DNA from 3 places in the Rothia sp. L_38 genome. Region 2 is predicted to be linked to each of the others. Evidence: riboswitches for the same ligand, from Rfam matches in the RefSeq annotation. Region 2 holds a riboswitch; each other region holds the start of a gene.
The links. Region 2 has a riboswitch for S-adenosylmethionine ahead of ACRCJM_RS02015 (ABC transporter ATP-binding protein). Riboswitches for the same ligand answer to the same signal wherever they lie in the genome.
Positions count from the first base shown of each region.

Region 1: linked by a shared signal. The riboswitch ahead of ACRCJM_RS10875 (O-acetylhomoserine aminocarboxypropyltransferase/cysteine synthase family protein) and the one ahead of ACRCJM_RS02015 (ABC transporter ATP-binding protein) in region 2 are both predicted to bind S-adenosylmethionine.
Region 3: linked by a shared signal. The riboswitch ahead of ACRCJM_RS07455 (nuclease PIN) and the one ahead of ACRCJM_RS02015 (ABC transporter ATP-binding protein) in region 2 are both predicted to bind S-adenosylmethionine.

Region 1 is NZ_JBOEQD010000016.1:9,455-16,532, forward strand. Features, by position in the region: gene metX (homoserine O-acetyltransferase MetX) at 13-1,239, opposite strand; gene ACRCJM_RS10875 (O-acetylhomoserine aminocarboxypropyltransferase/cysteine synthase family protein) at 1,254-2,600, opposite strand; SAM riboswitch class IV at 2,721-2,838, opposite strand; gene ACRCJM_RS10880 (S9 family peptidase) at 2,980-5,160, shown strand; gene ACRCJM_RS10885 (hypothetical protein) at 5,169-6,206, shown strand; gene ACRCJM_RS10890 (hypothetical protein) at 6,211-7,078, shown strand, end outside.
Region 2 is NZ_JBOEQD010000002.1:157,713-164,790, forward strand. Features, by position in the region: gene ACRCJM_RS02005 (ABC transporter permease) at 1-348, opposite strand, end outside; gene ACRCJM_RS02010 (aliphatic sulfonate ABC transporter substrate-binding protein) at 367-1,407, opposite strand; gene ACRCJM_RS02015 (ABC transporter ATP-binding protein) at 1,416-2,222, opposite strand; SAM riboswitch class I at 2,228-2,322, opposite strand; SAM riboswitch class IV at 2,524-2,624, shown strand; gene ACRCJM_RS02020 (LLM class flavin-dependent oxidoreductase) at 2,733-4,199, shown strand; gene cls (cardiolipin synthase) at 4,295-5,794, opposite strand; gene ACRCJM_RS02030 (TetR/AcrR family transcriptional regulator) at 5,936-6,592, shown strand; gene ACRCJM_RS02035 (phosphoglycerate dehydrogenase) at 6,703-7,078, shown strand, end outside.
Region 3 is NZ_JBOEQD010000008.1:42,257-49,334, reverse strand. Features, by position in the region: gene ACRCJM_RS07460 (SNF2-related protein) at 1-2,763, opposite strand, end outside; SAM riboswitch class IV at 2,914-3,041, shown strand; gene ACRCJM_RS07455 (nuclease PIN) at 3,077-3,292, shown strand; gene ACRCJM_RS07450 (plasmid stabilization protein) at 3,289-3,720, shown strand; gene ACRCJM_RS07445 (SDR family NAD(P)-dependent oxidoreductase) at 3,847-4,620, opposite strand; gene ACRCJM_RS07440 (hypothetical protein) at 4,807-5,127, opposite strand; gene ACRCJM_RS07435 (cell division protein PerM) at 5,549-7,078, shown strand, end outside.

The sequences.
Region 1 (7,078 bases), on a different contig from region 2:
GGCAGAGCCAGCCTAGGCCACTGCCCACAGGTGCTTGCGCCCCTGCGGTTTTGCTTCGTCGGCGGCGTCCTGGGTTTCGATGCTGGTAGCGAGAATTCTTTCGAGCTGTTCGTGCTCGATGAGGAAGCCGTCGTGGCCGCAGGGTGAGTGGATAACGGCTGGCTCTACGGGGTTGGGCAGGGAGGCTGCCAGGATGTGGGAGTCGGAGGGGAAGAAGAGGCGGTCGGAGTCGACGTAGGCGATGGTCCAGTTACAGGTGGTGCGGGCAAGGGCTTTTTCGAGGCCGCCGCGGTCGCGGCCGAGGTCGTGGGAGAGTAGGGCTTCGTTGATGGCCAGGTAGGAGCCTGCGTCGAAGCGGTTGGTGAGTTTGGTGCCGTGGTGGTCGAGGTAGTTTTCGACCTGGTAGCGGCCGCGTTCTGCGGTGAGGGGGTGCAGGACGTTGTGGCCGTCTTGGGCGTCGCGGCCGAAGCGGAAGTGGAGTTCGGCGGCGGAGCGGTAGGTAGTGTGGGCGATGCGGCGGGCGAGAGCGAGTCCGGTGACGGGGCCGCGGCCGGGGTAGTAGTCGCCGCCTGCGAAGGCTGGGTCCTGCCGGATGGCCAGGTTCTGCATGTGGCCCCAGGCGATCTGTTCGGCGGTGGCGGCGGGGCCGGAGGCGATGACCGCGCAGGAGCGGACGAGGTCGGGGTAGGTGACGGCCCATTCTGCGGCGCGGGCGCCTCCCAGAGAGCCACCGATGACGTGGTGCAGAGAGGTGACGCCCAGCTGGTCGAGTAGACGCTTTTCGGCGTGGACGCCGTCGCGGATGGTGACCAGGGGGAAGCGGGACCCCCAGGGCTTGCGGTCGGGGTCGATGCTGGCGGGGGCTGGTGAGGCGGGGCCGGTGGAGCCGTAGCAGCCGCCGAGCATGTTGGGTGAGATGACGAAGTATTTGTCGGTGTCGATGACACGACCGGGGCCAACTGCGGTGGGCCACCAGCCGGCAGCCTCGGCTGCCTCGCGGTCCTGCTCGCTGGCGTCCGCCCCTACTCGCCCTACCGAGACGTGGGTGTCGCCGGTCAGGGCGTGCAGAATCAGGATGGCGTTGTCGCCCGCCTCGTTGAGGGTGCCCCAGGTTTCGTACCCGATGGCGATGTCGGGTAGTACTACCCCTGATTCGAGGGTCAGGTCACCGATGAAGGCGTAGGTGAGTACGCCGTCGGTGCGGTGGGGGGCGCTGTCAGCGGGGCGGGCGGTCGTCATTGAGCTACCTTTCCTTAGCGAATAGCGGCAAAGCCGAGGTCGAGGTCGGCGAGGATGTCGTCGATGTGCTCGATACCTACCGAGAGGCGGATGAAGGCCGGGTTGATACCGATGGCTTCGAGTTCTTCGGTGGTGGACTGGCTGTGGGTGGTGGAGGCCGGGTGGACAGCAAGTGAGCGCACGTCACCGATGTTGACCAGCAGGGAGTGGAGGGAGAGGGAGTCCACGAACTTCTGGGCGGTTGCGGCGTCGGCGTCCTTGAGGGTGAAGCCGAGGACGGCGCCAGCCCCCTTGGGCAGGTACTTTTGGGCCAGGTCATAGTAGGGGGAATCAGGTAGACCGGAGTAGGTGACCGATTCGACCTGGGGGCGATCCTTAAGGAACTGGGCAACCTTGAGGGCATTCTCTACGTGGCGCTCGACGCGCAGGGAGAGGGTCTCAAGACCGATGGCAATATTGAAGGCGTTGGTCGGTGAGATGGATGAGCCGAGGTCGCGTAGCAGAGAGACGCGGGCTTTGAGGATGTAGGAGAGGTTGACCCCAAAAGCCCCATCTGCACCGAGATCACGGGCATAGACCAGGCCGTGGTAGCTTTCGTCGGGCTGGTTGAAGAGGGGGTACTTGTCGGGGTAAGCACCGTAGTCGAAGTTGCCGGAGTCGACGATGACGCCGCCGACCGAGGTGCCGTGACCACCGAGGTACTTGGTGGCTGAGTGGATGACCACGTCAGCTCCGTGCTTGATGGGGTTGAGCAGGTAGGGGGTGGCAATGGTGTTATCGACGATGAGCGGTACCCCAGCCTCGTGGGCCACGGTCGAAACAGCCTCAATATCAAGCACATCGCCGCGGGGGTTAGGCAGGGTTTCTGCGTAGAAGGCCTTGGTGTTCTCGCGGGCGGCAGCTCTCCAGGATTCAGGGTCGGCGGGATCATCGACGAAGGTGGTTTCAATACCCAGGTTCTTGAGGGTGTACTTGAGCAGGTTGAAGCTACCGCCGTAGAGGGAGGGGGAAGCAACAACGTGGTCACCGGCTCCTGCGATATTCAGAATCGCGAAGGTGGAGGCTGCCTGGCCACTAGCTAGAAGCAGGGCGCCGACGCCGCCTTCCAGGGCCGCGATGCGGTTTTCGACCGCTTCCTGGGTGGGGTTGTTGATGCGGGAGTAGATGGGTCCCAGCTCGGAGAGGGCGAAGCGGCCTGCTGCCTGGGCGGAGTCCTTGAAGACAAAGGACGTGGTCTGGTAGATGGGCAGGGCGCGAGCGCCGGTTGCCGCGTCGGGTTCCTGGCCCGCGTGAATCTGCTGGGTTTCGAACTTCCAGCCGGTGGGGTTTGAGGGGGTGGGAACGGTGTTCTCGGTGGTCATGCGGTTTCTCCTAGTGAAGGATTCTTTCAGTGTTCTCTTGGAACGGGCCGCATGCCGTATCTTCCGCCCGGGTAAGGAGGAAAAGAATCTGATGCCCTCGCAGAAGATAGAGGCACATCGGTCCCGCGCTTGCGTACCTGGTTCTCGGTGGGTACGCCAGGTCTTCACCCAGGGCACCCCACCGCGAGTGGAGGGTTGCCGACCAGCTAGCTGGGGCTTAGCGCTGGTTCTCTTGACCTGCCTCTAGTTTGGCTTGAGTGCCCGGGGAGCGTCAAGATGAGGCTCTAAAGTTTCAGCATGTGTCCTTGTATTGCATACGTTACGTTCTATGGCCGTCATTTAGAATGGTGGGAAGCGAGTTATTACGAAAGGGCTGACGATGTCTCTGACTCCTCCTCTTGCCAAGCGTGTCCCGGTTGAGCGTACCCATCACGGCGATATTTTTATTGATCACTATGAGTGGTTGCGTGATAAGGAGAGCGAAGAGGTTCTAGAGCACCTGCGCGCTGAGAATGCCTACACCGAGGCGGTCACTGAAGATCAGCAGCCCCTTCGCGATGCTATTTTTGAAGAGATTAAGGGGCGCACCCAGTTGACCGACATGTCGGTGCCTTCCCGCCGCGGGGCCTGGTGGTACTTTAACCGCACGGTTGCCGGCGAGCAGTACCCGGTCATGTGCCGCGTCCCCGCTCTGACCGAGGGCAGCGTTGAAGAGCGCTACCAGCCGCCGGTCGTCCGCCCCGGTGAACCGCTCGACGGTGAGCAGGTAGTGCTGGACTGTAACGAGTTCGCCCGCGATATGGCCTTTTTCTCGCTGGGTTCCTTTCAGGTAACCCGCGACGGTTCCCTGCTGACCTTCGGTGTGGACGATTCAGGCGATGAGCGCTACACCCAGTACTTCAAGAACCTCGATACCGGTGAGATTCTTGAAGAGAAAATTGAGGACGTCTTTGCAGGGGCCTTCTTTGCCTCTGGAGCCAAGCACCTGATTTATTCGGTAGCCGATGAGTCCTGGCGCCCCTACGAAGTGCGCGCTCACGCCATTGGCACCAGCGCATCTGAAGATTTTGCCCTCTACCGCGAAGACGATAACGGCCTCTGGTTGGGTGCAGGTATGTCATCCTCCCGTACCCACGTAGTCATTACTTCATCCAACTCTGAGTACTCAGAGACCCGCATTATCAACATTCATGAGCTTGGTCAGCTAGAGCCCACCCTCATTATGAAGCGGGACGCCGGTATCGAGTACTCCACCGATATCATCGACGTGGAGGGCACCGGCTATCTGGTCATCGGCCATAACCACGAGGCCCCCAACGGTGAAATTGTACTGGCGCCCCTGCGGGAAGAGCACGTGCCCTTTGCCGATTTCAAGGCTAGCTGGATTCCCCTGGTGCCCCACCGCGAGGACGTCCGCCTAGAGGGTTTCAAGTTCTCCCGCAACCATCTGGTGCTCATGGCCCGCGAGAACACCACCGTTAAAGTATTCGTTGCCCCGCGTACCGCTCTCGCTGAGCAGGCAGCTTCTGCCCACCCCCAGGGTATTGACCTCTACGAGCCCGGCGGATTCACCGAAGAGCTCTACACGTCAGCCTTCTCCGGTGTGAACATCATGTCCCCGGTCATCCGCCTGAACTACACCTCCTACCTCACCCCCAGCAGCGTCTACGACTACTTCCCCGATACCGACGACCTCGTACTGCGCCGCCGCACCCCCGTCATCGGCTACGAGCCCGAGAACTACACCGCCTACCGCATGTGGGCACCGGCAGCGGACGGAGCCATGATTCCGCTCTCCGTCATGCACCGCGCCGACCTCGATAAGGCCCAGGAAAACCCCGTGATTCAGTACGGCTACGGGTCCTATGAGTCCTCCATGGACCCCTATTTCTCCACCGCCCGCCTCAGCGTGCTGGACCGCGGCGTCATCTTCGTCGTTGCCCACATCCGCGGTGGCGGCGAAATGGGCCGCGCCTGGTACACCGAGGGCAAGAAGCTGGCCAAGAAAAACACCTTCACCGACTTCATCGACGCCACCGACTTCCTAGCCTCCCAGGCCTGGGTGGACGCTGCCCGTATCGGCATCATGGGTGGATCAGCCGGCGGCCTGCTCATGGGCGCCGTCGTCAACATGGCCCCCGAAAAATACGCGGCCTGCCTGGCCCAGGTCCCCTTCGTGGACGCCCTCACCACCATTCTCGACCCCAACCTGCCGCTCTCGGCCCTGGAATGGGAAGAATGGGGCAACCCCATCACCGACAAGGAGGTCTACGACTACATGAAGTCCTACACCCCCTACGAAAACATCCGCCCCGTCAAGTACCCGGCCATCGCAGCTGTTACCTCCCTCAACGACACCCGCGTCTTCTACGTCGAACCGGCTAAGTGGGTAGCAGCCCTGCGCGAAACCATCGACCCGACCTCCCCCACTCCCCTGCTCAAAATTGAGATGGACGGCGGCCACGGTGGCGGCTCAGGCCGCTACACCGCCTGGCGCGAAATCGCCTGGGACTACTCCTTCCTGCTCACCCACCTGGGTGCCACTAGCGTCACGGAGTAAACCCGCTCATGCCCCCGTCCGCTGATCTAGTAGATCTCACCCCACGCGTCCCCCACGAAATCTTGCTCTCCCTGCTGAATAAGCCGCCCTACCGGGAAAAGTGGATGCGGCACGTGCAAAGACGCCGGGGTAACTCCATCAACCAACGAGCCGTAGCCACCTTCATCGCCTACGAGCTTTCTGACTACCTCGACCAGGACATCGACCCGGCCACCATCAAAGACCGGGTCTCGCGCGCCCTCAACGGCGAAGCGATTTCGGATGCCACCGCCCACATGTTCATCACGGCCTTCGAGTTCACCTCAGCCGAAGCCAGAGAACTGCAGCGGGCCCTCTCAGCCCACAGCCTCAGCCGCAAGCTCGCCCAGCGGGCAGAGACCCTCACCAGCGCCGAACGCACCATCGACACCCGCAACTACACCTCCCTCTCCACCCTGATGGACGGCCACGTCGACCGTTTCGGGTTCATGCGCCACTTCGTCGTCACCGAGATTATCCGCTCTGAGGTTGATGAGCTCACCCTCATCTCTCCGCGCTTCGAGTCCACGGATTCTACCGCCACCCTTGTTGAAGGTGGCGAACTCATCTCTATGAACGAGCATGAACGCGCCCATATCCATCACGAGGAAAACACCATGTGGCAGCTAGCTATTAGGACGCCCTACCCTATTCGCTACGGACAGGTGCACCAGATCCGCTACCGGATCGACCTCAATATCGAACCCATGCTCCGTAAACGAGAGAAGTTCAACTACGCTTCTCTAGGGCCTTTTACGCCGGCCCGCTTCAACACCAGCTTGGCCCTTACCTTCGATGCCCCACCCACCAATATGCACCAGAAAATCTGGTCCCAAGCCATGCGCGATGAAAACCTGCTCGAAGTGGTAGAGCTTCCCGCTCAGCTGCGCTACTCTATGAGCTTCCCCATCGCCGAAGACACTGTCTTCGCCTACTTTTGGGAATCAGACCATGATGGAGCTGTCCGCCACTACCACGGGGGCACCTCCGTGCATCCTTCCCCTCTCGACTCCTCGAACTCCCACTAAAACCATGTCTTCTCCTTCCGGCACAGATTCCACGACCCACCTGGTGAGCTCCCTGCTTCGTTCAGAGCTCCTTGAACCCTACGTCCGCGATGTTTGGGAACGCTACGTCCACCACGAAAAACTGGGCGAGGCCAACCCGTTCTCTATCAGGGCTATCGCCCGCGCTATGAGTGCCCACCAACATACGGTTTACGGCTTAGAAATCCCGCCCCACAAGTACAAAGACCGGGTGCGCCGGGCCATTACCGGCGAACACATCAGTAGCGAAACCATTGACCTCTTGAGCGAGACCTTCGGCTTCGATGAGCGAACCCGCAAGACCCTGCACAAGGCAGCCACCCAGGGGTTCGATGACTCAGAAACCGTACAGTTCCTCCGCACTAACCCCCAGGTACTGACCTCTAGCTGCTACCTGGATATTCAGCTTGACCCGGCTGACCCCGGTGTCTTTACTCTCAACGCCACCTACACCCTTCTCAGTCTCGAGTCAGGCTGCTCGGCCTTCGTCTTCTCCCTGCCCCAGGGGCAAGAGCTCATCTGCGACAACCGGCACTTTTCCGTATCGCGTGTGAGCGAAGACCAGGAATGGGTCTTTACTCCCACCAGCTTCATCCAGCCCCTACAAACCTTTATGCTGCGGTTCAATGTCCGCGGTACAGTCCAACCACAGGCAGACGGCAGCTACCAGCTCCTTTTGCCCTTCACCCACCGCAGCTATTCCGCCGCTATCAAACTGACTACTGCAGGAAAACCCTTAGCCGTCCGCTTCACCGAGCAAACCGATGCCAACGCTTCAAATGCCACTATTACCTGTGTCGGAGAAGTAACCGATTATCTCTCCCATTTCTACCCCAGTATTAAAGACACCCGCC
Region 2 (7,078 bases):
CCAGCGGGAGAGCCCTACCCAGGCTCCGAGCACCAGCCCGAGGGTAGCCCCGATGCTGAAGCCCAGAACCACGCGCTGGGTCGAGATAGCAACGTGCAGGCCGAGCTGCCCGCGTCCTGCCAGATCAAGGGCGGCAGCAACTACCTTCGAAGGGGCAGGGAGCTGCACCGCGCTAAAGACTCCGGCGGTGCTCAGGTACTGCCAGAGCGCCAGCAGAACCAGGGGGAAGCAGGGCGCCGAGCCAGGGTGCCCAGCGGCGGGTGAGCAGGGGGCGGCGGGGTACCTTCGCGGACGCCGGTGTTTCGGTGCGCGCCAGACGGCGGCGGGTTGCCGGTTGGGTGGTGAGATCAGAGGTAACTGACATGATTACTCAGCCACCAGGGTTGAAATGCGGGCGGGGTCGGCCTTCTGGGCAAAGGTATCGTTGACGATGCTGCCCAGGGCGGTGTCTACTTCGTCTTGTGAGGCAACGTCGCCGGATTCAACCAGGTAGGGGCCGACCTTCTCCAGCACGGCGAGCTGCTTGTCGCCGGGTACGTTATCGATATCGAGGTAGGTGCGGTCCCAGACGACCTGGGCGGTTTCAAGCTCAATTCCGGAGCCGTCCGCCAGAATCTGCACGGCCTCTTCTTCGTTGGCGAGTGCCCAGTCGCGGGCGTATTCGTAGACGTCAACGATGGTCTGGGCGGCTTCGGGGTCGCTCTCGATGAAGTCCTCGGTGGCGTTCAGGAAGCCGTAGGTGTTGAAGTCGACGTTGCGGTAGAAGAGGATGTTGCCGTCCTCAATTTCGGCGCTGGCCATGATGGGGTCAAGGCCGCTCCAGGCGTCTACGGTGCCCTGGTTGAGGGCGGTGCGGCCGTCGGCGTGCTGTAGCTGCTCGATGGTGACCTCATCGGGTGACACACCTGCTTCTTCAAGAGCTTGGAGCAGGAAGAAGTAGGGGTCGGTGCCCTTGGTGACGGCTACCTTTTTACCGGCCAGGTCTTTCACCGATGAGATACCGGTATCGGTGCGGGTCACCAGAGCTGACCACTCGGGCTGGGAGTAGAGGTCAATCACCTGAATGGGGGAGCCGTTAGAGCGAGCCAGCAGGGCAGCTGAGCCCGCGGTGGAACCCACGTCAATCGCACCGGAACGCAGGGCCTCATTAGCCTTGTTCGAACCGGCTGACTGTACCCACTCGACGTCCTTACCCTGCTCTTGTAGGGCGGTCTCAAGCCAACCCTTTTCCTTGATAATCAGGGAGAGCGGGTTGTAGGTGGCGTAGTCGATGGTGACGGTGGTGTCGCCCGCAGCGGCAGAAGTGTCAGCGGTAGAAGCGTTTTCCCCAGCCAAGCAGCCAGTGAGCAGAAGGGTGCCGGTTGCGAGCAGGGCAGAAGTGGTGGTGAGACGAGAAATGAGTGACATGTGTGTTCCTAGTGTTCTTCAACGCCGAGTTCGGCCAAAAGTTCTTTACGCAGGGACGATAGCGCTGGGTTGCCGCGGTCGCGCGGGCGGTGATCGGGCACCTCAACAATGCGGGCAATCGTCGCGGGTGCGGTGGGGTCCGGCTTACCCAGCACAATCACCCGGTCTGAGAGGTAGAGGGCTTCTTCCACGTCGTGGGTGACCAGCAGGACGGTGGCCGGGTCGTGGGCATGAATATCGAGCAGCAGATCCTGCATGTTGATGCGGGTGAGGGCATCGAGGGCGCCGAAGGGCTCATCGAGCAGAAGGACGCCGGGGTTCCGCGCCAGCGCCCGTGCCAGGGAGGCGCGCTGAGCCATGCCACCGGAAATCTCACGGGGGCGGTGCTGGGCGTAGTCTGCCAGCCCCACGACGTCCAGAAGGCGGGCAACCTGCTCGCGGGCGGCGTCCTTGGGTGTTCCCTTGGGCAACCCCAGGGCAACATTCTTCTCAACGGTACGCCAGGGCAGCAGGCGGGGCTCCTGGAAGCCAATTGCCACGCGGGAGTCCAGGCCGCGCACCGGGCTGCCATCGATGGTGACGGTACCGGCGGTCGCTGCGCCCAGGCCCGCGGCAGCCCGTAAGAGGGTGGACTTGCCGCAACCCGAGGAACCAATGATCGAGATAATCTCACCGGGGTAGGCGGTGAAGGAGACGTCTTCAAGGACGGTGCGGGTCTCGCCGCGCTCGCCGATGAAGGTTTTGCCGACGGCCTTGAAGTCAATGCCGCAGGCGGTGAGGGTGGTGGGGGTGCGTTCTAGCGTGGGTGCGCTCATGCTTTTCTCCATCGTCTCTTGGCGTTAGCACCGACCCCTGTAGTGAGGGAGGTTGCTGCGACGTCGTTGAGCCAAGTCTCTCGGTCGCTCTGGATGGTTAACGCTTTCAACGCTAGGGGCGTTTGTTGGAACTGGGCAAGAGTATGACGCGGTATTTCGGCCGGTTACGAGTGTGACGCTGTGGGTAAAACTGACCGAAACTCGCTGCCCGGTTACACGCGACTCACCCCGTGCCACAATGTGAAACGTAGCCTCAGATGCTTGCACCTGGGCGTGCTGGGCGGGCTACACTAAATCTCAAGATCAAGAGTCCCAACGCGAAGCTCTGGCTAGTTGGGCGGCAACCCTCTCCCGTAGCGGGGTGCCCCAGATGAGGATCAGGCAGTAATGCAAGTACGGCGCAACCAGGCGCCACCTTCGCGAAGGCTCGGTGCCTTTTACTTTGGGTAAGGACGCCGGTGGCAGCACGGGCGCGGAGGGCCAAGCACCACCTGTGAAAGGGCCCGGTTCATGACCGAGAAGAAGCGCATCGTCGTCAACGCCTTCGATATGACCACCACCAGCCACCAGAGCTTTGGTCTGTGGCGTCACCCCCGTAACCGGGCGGATGAGTACAACACCATCAAGTACTGGACCGACCTGGCTAAGGTCTGCGAGAAGGGTCTGTTCGACGCTGTCTTTATCGCTGACGTGGTGGGTGTCTACGATGTCTACAAGGATTCAGTAGCTCCCGTCCTCAAGGACGGCGCCCAGGTTCCTGTGGGTGACCCCTTCTTGCAGATTTCTGCTATGGCCGCTGTGACCGAGCACCTGGGCTTTGGCGTGACTGCCGCTGTCACCTACAACCAGCCCTACACCCTGGCCCGTTCCTACTCCACCCTGGATCACCTGACCGGCGGCCGTGTGGGCTTCAATGTGGTGACCTCCTACCTGCAGTCTGCTGCTGAGAACCAGGGTCTGCCCGGGCAGATTGAGCACGATGAGCGCTACGAGATTGCCGAAGAGTTTCTCGATGTCTGTTACAAGCTCTGGGAGGGCTCCTGGGAGGACGGCTCGGTACCCCGCGACCGCGAAAACGGCGTCTTCGCTGATCCCTCGAAGGTGCACCCCATCCTGCACAAGGGCAAGTACTTCCAGGTTCCCGGCATCGCCCTGAGTGAGCCTTCCCCCCAGCGCACCCCCGTGATTTTCCAGGCCGGTGCGTCTTCCCGTGGCCAGGCTTTCTCTGGCCAGCACGCTGAGGCTATCTTCATCACCGCCCTGCGCCCCCACCTGACCAAGGTTCTGACCGAGCGTATCCGTTCTGAGGCTGAAAAGGCCGGCCGCAAGCGCGATGACGTCAAGATCCTGGCTATGCTCTCCGTTGTTGTGGACGAGACTGACGAGAAGGCTCAGGCCAAGTACGCCGAGTACCTCAAGTACCAGAACGTTGAGGCGTCCCAGGGCATCATCGGCGGCTGGAGCGGCCTTGACCTGGACCAGTTCGATGAGGACGAGGCTCTCAAGTACGTTGAGACCGAGTCGATTCAGTCCTTCCTGACCCCCTTCACCCTGCAGGATAAGGAGAAGGAGTGGACCCGCAAGGACATCGCCGAGCACTGCGCCACCGGCGGCATGGGTGCGGTTTTGGTGGGTTCCCCCCAGACTGTTGCCGATGAGCTGGAGAAGTGGATTGACGAGGGCGGCCTGGACGGCATCAACCTGGCTTACCACGTTTCCCCTGGCTCCTTTGAGGACTTCGTTGAGTTCGTTGTTCCCGAGCTGCAGAAGCGCGGCCGCTACCGCACCGCCTATGAGGGTTCCACCCTGCGCGAGAGCCTCTTCGGTGAGGGTAACAAGTACGTGGACGAGCGTCACCCGGCTGCCAAGTACCGCGGTGCCTACGCGGGTAAGCCCTCCGCTGCCGACACCCCGGCCCGTGACTTCCTCAAGCTGGCGATTGAGAACGCTGAGAAGGCTGAGGACGCAGGCCACTAGGTCTTAGAGCTGTAAGGACGCCGCCCCGCACCTTCCTGCCAACGGGCAGGGGAGTGCAGGGCGGCGTCCTTATCGTCTTTATGCCGTGCCGACGGTTAGAGCAGGGCGCTCCACAGGCGGCAGAGGTTCTCGGCAACCTTCTGGTGGTTGGGGCGGTTGACCCACTCGTCGTAGCGCAGGCGCTTGCAGCGGGAGATGTAGTCCCGGGCTACGCCTTCGAGTTCCTGCACCATAGCCTTGCCCACGATAAAAGTGGAGACCTCAAAGTTGAGGGCGAAGGAGCGGGGGTCCATGTTGGAGGAGCCGATGAAGGTGATTTCATCGTCCACAATCATGAACTTGGAGTGCAGCACGGTGGGGCCGGGGTACTGCTGAATGTTCACACCCAAGCGGAGCAGCTGCTCGTAGTAGGAGCGCTGCCCCATAATCGGCAGGAACTGGTCGCCCTTCTCGCAGACGATCAGGGTCACGTCGATACCCGAGAGTGCCATGTTGGTTAGGGCCTGCAGCAGGGTTTCTTCGGGTACGAAGTAGGGGGAGCAGATGATGATGCGTTCTTCTGCGTTGTAAATCAGGTGGTTGATCAGGCGCAGGTTGTTTTCGGTTTCGAAACCGGGGCCAGAAGGCACGATTTGGGCGAGCGGACGCTGGCCCTCCTGCCCTGCCTCTTCGTTGGCTTCGATGTCGGCGTCGATTTCATCGAGCAGGAGTTCCTTGGTTTCGGCGTACCAGTCAGAGACGAAAACCGCGTTGAGCTCGTGCACCACGGGGCCGGTGCAGAAGAAGGAGAGGTCCTTCCACACTAGGCCCTTTTTGATGTTGCCCTTGAGATTGTAGGTGCTATCGATAGCATTCTGGGAGCCGGAGAAAGCCAGCTCGCCATCGATGACCACAATCTTGCGGTGGTTGCGCAGGTCGGGCCGCTGCCACTGGCCCTTCCAGGGCTTGAGGGGCAGCATGAGCCGCCAGGGTACCCCTGCATCGTTGAGCTTGCGCTGGAGTTCCTTCCAGCGGGGGTACTTGCGGGACCCGATATGGTCGATGAGCACGTGAACCGCTACACCGCGCTGGTGGGCGCGCACCAGGGCATCCCAGAGGGGCTCTGTGGTGCTATCGAGGGCGGTGATGTAGAACTCGAAGTGAACGTACTTCTTAGCCTGGTCGATTTTCTCGGCGATTTCCTGCAGGGCCGCATTGTTGTCGTGGCGTAGCTCGAAGTCGTTGCCGCCAATCAGGGGCAGGGCACCGAGCTTGTAGTTGAGGTTAGCTGCCACCCGCGCAGGCTCAGAGAGCTCCGGGTCGCCCAGCACGGCGTCGTCCCCCTCGATGGAGTCTTTAATAATCTGGTTCATGCTGCGCTGGCGGCTGCGGCGGTGCCGGGGCACCAGGTTTGAACCAAAAATTAAGAAAGCAAACAGGCCCACGAAGGGAATAAAGAAAATCGCCATCAGCCAGCCCAGCGCAACCACGGGTTTGCGGTTGTAGGGCAGCCAGAAAATGACGGTGATGCGGATCAAGATATCGATAACGACCAGGGTTACCGAGAGCCAGTCCGGCAGGTTAGGGATGTTGAGAAAAGGCAGGCTGAAGTTCACATTTTTCAGTCTAGCGGGGTCTTGCCCCGGGCGAACGGGTCTTCTCACATAAACAGATGATTTAGGGGGTGACCTTCTTCTACCCTGTAGGGGAACTTCCACTAGGCCCCGCGACCTGCACTTCTGCAATAGACTGGTGGTGTGAAGAAACCCGAGAAGTCCGTGCGCCAGCAGCGCCGGGAGCGAACCCACACCGCGATTCACGAGGCCGCACTCAAGCTTGTGCTTGAGAAGGGCCTCAAAGCCACCACTACCGACGAAATCGCTGAAGCTGCCGGGGTCAGCCCCCGCACCCTCTTCAACTACTTCGCCAGTAAAGAGGACGCCGTGCTCGGCCTGCGCGCCCCCGTCATCACCGATGACATCCTACAGCGCGATGCTGCCCGCCAGGACCTCTACATCTTTGAGCGCGTCGCCCACCTGATGCTCGACATCATAGTCGCATCGGTTGATAGCCCCACCTACCCGCAGGTGCGCCCCCTAGTGCAGGAGTACCCGGAGCTGCGCTACCGCCTGAAAACCCACCATATCGAGTGCGAAAAGACCCTGGCTGACCTGCTGCGCACCGTCAACTGGGTGGAGTTCAGCGCGAGCGGACGCCGCGGCCCCTGGCCCTACCTGCCTGAAAGTGAAGCCGGAGAAGGGGCCTCAGAACCCCGCCTGCGTGCAGCCCTTTGTATCACTTCGGCCCTGCTCCGCTATATGGACTACACTCGCGGTGTGCCCGAGAGCACTGAACGTGATGAGATAATCCGCGAGGCCGTGCAGACCTTCCGCCACCTGCTGCGCGAGGACTAGCCGCGGCCCGTCCGTCATGCTGCGTCACGGGTAGAAACAGCAGTGCCCTGCGGGGGTAAAGTGGCTAGTGGGTGCCCCCGCGCCTAACACTTGGAACAAAGGAGTACACCATGAAGATTCTTCTGCCCACATCAATCACCCTTGACCAGAGCGCCCTGGGCGCTGAAGCCGGCGACGAGCTGGTCAGCTACGACCCCACCGTCAATATCGCCCCCGAACACCACGACGCCGACGTACTGGTGGCATGGGGGAACACCAATGACCAGCTTAAGGACGCCGCCGCCCACCTTCAGCAGGTAGAGCTGGTCCAGGCGCTGCTGGCAGGCCCCGACCAGGCCCGCGCCGCGGGCTTCCGCCCCGAGGCCGTCATCGCCTCCGGCAGCGGCCTGCACTCAAAGACCGTTGCCGAACACACTCTAGCCCTGGCCCTGAACTTTGTACGCTTCCTGCCCACCCTGGCCGAGCACCAGGCACAGAAGAACTGGG
Region 3 (7,078 bases), on a different contig from region 2:
GGAGAACATGGACCACAGTTCCATGAGGTTGTTCTCCATGGGGGTGCCGGTCACCGCAATCTTGACGCGGGCAGGCAGATCGCGGGCGGCCTGGTGGGCCTTGGTCTTAGCGTTTTTGACGAACTGGGCTTCATCGAGCACCAGCCCCTCGAAAGGTTGCTGGCTGCCCATGTCAAAGTAGTGTTCCTCATCGATGCGGAAGAGGGCGTAGCTGGTCACCACAACGTCGGCTCCGGCGACGGTATCGGCCAGTCGCCGTTTCGACTTTCTCACCGATTCTTCCACCCCCACCACCGTGAGGGAGGGGGCAAAACGCTTGATTTCCCGCACCCAGTTGGGCACCACTGAGGTGGGGGCGACCACCAGGAAGGGGGCGGACGCGCCAGCCCCGGTTTCCGCACCACCCAGCTGACCGGCAGCGTCCTGCCCCTTTTCCTGGGCATGCAGGAAGAGGGCGATGGTTTGCAGGGTCTTGCCCAGGCCCATGTCATCGGCCAGCACGCCGCCTAAGCCGTGCTCCCAGAGGAAGGCTAGCCACTGGTAGCCCTCCACCTGGTAGGGGCGCAGGGTAGCTTGTAAGCCGGTGGGCACCTCGGCGGGGGAGTGGTCATCGAGGTTGAGCAGGGCCGAAACCTGCTCGTCCCAGGCGGCTACGGTCTGGGTTTCGGCGGCGAGCTCTTCGAGCTCCTCCCACAGGCCCACCTGGTGGCGGTTGATTTCGAGCGGCCCGGTTTTATCGGTGAGCTGGGCGGCTTCGCGCAGCAGCTCTTGTAATTTCATGAATTCGGGCCGGTCAAGGGCAAAGTATTGGCCGTTGCCCAGGAGCAGGTGGGTTTGGCCCTTGGCCAGGGCGGCAACGACCTCTGAGAAGGCCACATGCCAGTCCCCAGCCTTGATGGCGACGCCCAGCCCGAACCAGTCGCGGCGGCGGGTGTCGTCCACCGTGACGATAATTTCGGGGGTTTCGTCAAGCTCACGGAACTCAGGTTTCGGGCCCTTGATATCAACCCGCACACCCTCAATCTGCTCGTAGTCGGGCACATAGGTTTCGAGCAGGGTGCGGGTGCCCCAGTTCTCGGTGTAGTGGCGGGTGAAGGGCACGCCGGGGCGAATCTTTTTGACCTCTTTGAGTACCCGGTACTCGTGGGCGGTATCGCGCACATCGGCCCGGTATTCACCGGGGTATCCCAGGGCATCGAGCCTGAGAAAGTCGCTGTCGTCGCCGGTGGGGTTGACCGGGTACTCCCAGTGCCAGGTGGTGTGGGCGGTGAAGGGCGGGCCCGGCTCGTCAAAGGCAATGCTCAGCACCAGGGTGGGCATGCGGACGGCCGGCAGCTCAAGATCTTCGCTGCTCGTTGAGATGGGCAGTGCCCGAGTGAGGGCAGGGTAGTAGTCGGCAAAGAAGGCGGGGACATCGGTAGCCGGAACGGTGACCGGCTCACCGGATACCAGGGACTCGGCAACCGCGTCCAGCGGCTCAGCTAAGGGAATGAGCACCAGCTCGGAGTCGGCGGTGAGCCAGGAAGGACGGTCCGCGGGCGCTACGTCCTCAGCCTGGGCCAGAGCCGAGGGCAGGGTGGACTCCCAGCGGGCAGCGGCCGCAGCCTTCACATAGGTCTCCTGGGCCGCCCCGCCCAGGGCGATAAAGCCCTGCCTGTTATTGCCCAGCTTGTGGGTAAAACTAGCGGGCAGGGTGTAGGCCCCCCAGCGGAGCAGGGGAGTCAGGCGCAGGGCATCGGCGGACGACCCCCGCTCGGGTACCGGTTCAAGGGCCAGTTCAACCTGGGGAGCGCTCGCGATAGTCAGACCGGTTTCTTTGCCGTCTAAGAGGACAGACAGACCCACCTCGCTAGCAGATTCCAGCATCTGCCAGAGCAGGGAAGAATCCACATTCGAGATAGAAGCCCAGTCGCGGTGGGAGGAATAGATGGACTGGGAGCCCCGAATCACCGCGTAAAACTCATTGAACCAGGCCGCGTGCTCGGGGAGCAGGCCGGTTCCCGCCGACCCGGCGGCAGAGCCCGAAAACTTCTCCCAGCTCAAACCGCCCTTAATCCACTTGCCGCGGGCACCCATCATCAGGGGCCGAGCTTCAAGCGATACGCGGGGCGCCCCGATGTTCTTGGTCCACCCGTACTTACCGGGCACCACCAGGCGCAAATCAAGGGCACCGGTCACCCGGTGGTTGCGGCTATCGTAGCTGGGGCGGGCAGCAAGAGAATGGGCCAGGGACCGCCGCCAAGCTGGCAGGGACTGCCCAGCCCGAGCACCGGCGTCCGCCTGCTCATCGGTGCCGGCACTCGCCTGCTCGCCCCGGTGTTCCCTCAGCAGATCTGCAGCCCGCTGCAGGCCCACGGTATCGGCCATCTCCAGGATTTCCTGCACCTTCTCGTCAGCGCTCGCTGTGGTCTTCCAGGTACTTGAGGACGCCGTCATAGCCCGCTTGGCCTTGGCCGTACGGTCGATTGCGGTCAGCATCAGCGCCACCGCATGCTTGCAGTTGTGGGCCACCGGGCAGGAACAGGTCGCCGAAAAAGCATAGGAGCCCGGGGTGACCTCCGCGGGGAAGGCCACCCTCGCGGTGTAGGGGGCAGAACCTGAGCCAGCCACCTGCCCCTCCAGCACTCGCGCCTGCTCGTCATAGGTGTAACGAATGACGTTACCCTCCCGCATATACCGCTGCCCCCGCGTGTAGGCACCAGAGCCCACTTGCCGAATAATGGCGGGGGCTGTCACCGGAATTTCAGGGAAAGAAGTAGACACAGGCGTACCTTCACAACAGAGCAAATACCTAGTCTTCTAGCGTATCGCACCGCCTTACCCGCAGCGCCCACGGGCTGGTTCGTCACAGTAAGAAAAATTTCTGAGACCGGTGTTTACAGAAGCGCCAACAGCGGGTTATGCTTTTACCAGCTTCAAGAGATTCAACTGTCAAGCTCCGACTTTGGTTGAACGCCAACCCCATGTTCACGGGTGGCTCGGATGACGAAGCGGTCTGCATCGCGCATTTCGGCGCTGTTTGGTGCAGGCAAGAGCAAGTTTCGAAAGGAATGCGCACTTTACGCGCAACGACGGCATGTCAAACGCTCGACCTCACGCCCACCGTCCTCACATCACCGTTCAGAAGAACATCTCTGCTGCCTCTGTGCCCGCCCGCGGCGGCTACACCGCAATGAGCATCCAGGACTACACCCGCATCTCCAACGAGCGCAGCGAATTCCTCAACTTCCTGCTGGCCCCTAACCCCAGCGGTATCCCTGCAACTGAGTACGGTGTTCTGAAAGCTGCATGAGCCAGGTAGGTCTGCTTCTCGATTCCGATGTCCTTGCTGAGATCCGCAAGGCCAACCCGCACCCGCAGGTAGTGAACTGCCTGCGCCGCCGCTCCTACCGCACCATGTACATCTCAGTGCTCAGCCTCGGTGAAATCAAGGGTCTTTACCCCTACCCAGAAACCGAACGCTGGCTCGCTGAGCTCATGGACCGCTTCGACTCTCACGTACTAGAAGTCGACGCGAAGGTATCACTGGAGTGGGCCGGACGCCACGCCGAGAAGCACCTCCACCTGGTGGGTGGGCAGCGCCCCGCCCCCCTCGCCACAGCAGCCCTTGAGGGCCTGATGGCTGCCACCGCGACCGTCCACCAGCTTGAGATTATTTCGAGCAAGGCCGAGATTTACAAGTCCTGGGGGGTCCCTGCGGTGGACCCCTGGGAAGACTAGAGCCCGCAACATAGGTTCCACAGGCTCACGCTCGCTGCCGACCCTCTCGCTGGTTCGCTGACGCTCACGAGCGATTCACGCCAGCCGCCGAGCCAGCAGCTTCGCTGTGAGCCTGCGGAACCTTATCTAGTAGTCTCGCGTCCGCGCTATCGCAGCTGCCACCAGCCGGCGGGGTAGTGCCCGTGAGGCTGTAACCGCCAGCTTGTAGGGTAAGGACGGCACACAGATCGGCTTCCCTGCCGTGACTGCGGCGATGCCTTCGGCAACAACCCGTTGGGGGCTCAGCCACAAAAAGTTCGGTAGGCTGGGCTCACCCTGGCCCATAGCGTCGTGGAACTCCGAGCGGGTTAGCCCCGGGCAGAGGGCCGTCACATGGATACCCCGGCCCGAATACTGTAGGTGGGCCGATTCTGAGGCCACCACCAGAAAACGTTTGACCGCCGAGTAGGTGCCTCCGGGGGTAAAAGCTGCCACCGAGGCGACGTTAATAATGCGACCCCGCCCGCGAGGCAGCATGGCAAGAATCGCCGTGTGCATGAGCTGGAGCGGAACCCTAGCCAGCACGTCGACCTGGTCAAGGTGGCGTTCTACGGGTGCTGCATCAAAGCTCTTGCCGAGCCCGAAACCCGCATTATTGACCAGTATCTCAACGGGGTGCTCAACCTGCTGTAGGCGCTCAACCAGGCGGGTGACGTCCTGCTCCACCAGCAAATCGGCAGGGATTACCTCAATGTCTACCGCGAACCTGCCGCGCAGCTGGCCTGCTAGGTTTTCTAGAGCCTCGGCCCGCCGGGCGGTGAGTACCAGGTTGTACCCGGCTTCTGCATACTGGCGGGCGAACTCGGAGCCGATACCTGCTGAAGCACCGGTAATCATCACATACGAAGTTTCACTGCTCATGGCTCCCACTCTACCGCCGGGGCGAGATGGGCCGGTTATCTTCACCGCATTTTCAACCAGGCGATCTAGCTCCTTTATTTTATTAGGGGCTGTAAATGCTACAGCAACTGGTACTACTAAACTCAGGGGGCAGGGGCGTAAGTAGCCCCTGCCCTTGATATATGGAAAGGTTCAGTATTTTCTGCTTTATGCAGTACCGGCTTTCTCTTTCTTAAGTTCTAGAATGGCTTCTGTAAACCCTACGTCAGGATGAGCGGCTCGGTAGGCCTTAATCTCTTCAGGACTGGGATTTTCAAGATGCTTGTATTTCATGAGATCATCCAAAGTTTTATTTGAAGGCATAAAATACAGATAGATTATTAAGGAAGCTGGTAAGGCCGGAATAAGTCTCCATCCTCTAGGGACATCTGTGAGAAGCAGAATGGTCCAGACTGCTACAAGACCCCAAAATATATAGCTTAGATATCTCTTTCTTTGCTCTATCGGTATATTTTTTAAGCGAAACATTTTTCTCTTATTTCCTTGATATTAGAAGAAGCACAGGCCTCCGATAATCCTGTCAGAGATGTTGCAGAAAGGGCTATAGCAGTAGCCAGCGCGATTTTTTTTGCGGTTGCGGTGAAGGGTTTCATTGCGGAATCCTTTGCTTGGCCCAGCGCCTATGCTGGGATAACTGAAAACAGTTACTGTGACTTGGAAGCGATCGCTTAGCTCAAGACTAACCTGTGTAACCAACTTCACGCAATAGATATTTAAAATTTTTTTATAGAAAATTTTAAATAAGGGTAAAGGGTGTGGCCAGGTAGGCCTGCTGAGACTTATCAAAAGAGAAGATGTAGTGCATTCGCGGTGGGTTTGTCGGGGTATCGAGTACAGGGGAACGGAGTTCTTCCCCATGGCTTCGCGAAACATGACATGATGAAAGACGATGAATACCACCGCTCACCCCAAACATTCCCTCCCTATGCCCCTGTGGCTGCAGGGCTCAGTTGAACTTGCCCTCGTGGCGCTGGCCTCCTACCTCACCGTCGTCCTGCTCCTGGTGGCGGTCTGGTACACCAACGGCTTCAACAGCAGCGGTACCCTAGCCGGTGCTGTCTCTGTGGCCGGGCACTTGTGGCTGCTGGTTCACGGCGTGCCCCTGAACATGAATATCCCCGAGCAGGGGGTCTTCTCAGCGGTGACCGGAACCATGAGCCTGGTACCCCTGGGCCTCACTCTGATCCCCCTAGCCCTCTGCTACCGCTCCGGCCGCCGCCTGGCCCGCGCCAGCTACGAGGGCCAGTTCTGGCAGCCCCTGGCCGGTGGTCTTCTCGCCTACGCCGTAGTGGGCGCCGGGGTGAGCCTGCTATCCACCAACGACTTCTTCTCCACCTCGCCCGCTCTCGCGGCCCTGGTACCCCTCTGGGTAGCGGCCCTGGGCATCATCTTGGGCGGGTACGCCGAATCGCGCTCGCTAGCCGCCATGATCGGTGTGAACGCGGCCGACTGGGTGAAAAAATTCAGCCAGTATTCCCGCTGGGCAGGCTCCTACGTCTGGGCCCTGCTGAGGGCGGCCCTGGTGAGCGTACTGGCCTTTGTGGCCGGTGGCGCCCTGCTGCTGGTGGTCACCCTTATCTGGCACTGGGACGACGTCGTCTCCCTTTATCAGACCCTGCACGCTGGTGCCGTCGGCGGCCTAGCCCTAACCCTGCTGCAGCTGGGTCTGCTCGTGAACCTGGTGATCTACTCCATGGCGTGGAGCTCCGGCGCAGGCTTTGCCCTGGGCACCGGCACCTCCGTTGACCTGACCGGCACCAACGTGGGGGTCATGCCCTCCCTGCCGGTGCTGGGGGCGCTGCCGCACGCGTCCGAACCCTGGGGCTACCTGGCCCTTGCCGTGCCCCTAGCCGCCGGTGCCCTGGGTGGCTGGTGGTTCTTCCGCGAAGGCGAAAACCACTTTGACGAGTGGCTTTCCCTCAAGATTCGCTTCCGCTGGCTGTCCTGGCCACTCTCTACCCTGGGGCTTGCCGTCCTGACCCTGCTGCCAACCTTCCTGCTGACCACCCTGCTGGGCTGGGCCGCTAACGGGTCGCTGGGGCTGGGCCGCTTCACGGCTATCGGCCCGCACCCCCTCATCTTTGGGGCTTTCTCTGCCGTGCTGCTGGCGGTTGGCACCATGCTGGGACTGGGCCTGGCTCACCTGCTGGTGCGCGACACCTCCGGTGAACTGGAGCGCTTTGCCCAGGCTAAGCCCACCCGCGAGCAGAAGCGTGCCGCCCGCGCCGAGGCAAAAGCCCAGAAGGCAGTGGCCCGCGCCCAGCGCAAGGCAGAAAAGGCCGGGGCTGACCAGCCGGACGCCGCCCAGCCCGATACCGAGCAGGCCAGTCAAGAGCAGGAAGAGACGGATTCTCAGGACGCCGGGGAAAAGACCCCCGCTGAGGGCGGGTCGGTTGCGGCCTCCAGTGAGAAGGGCGCC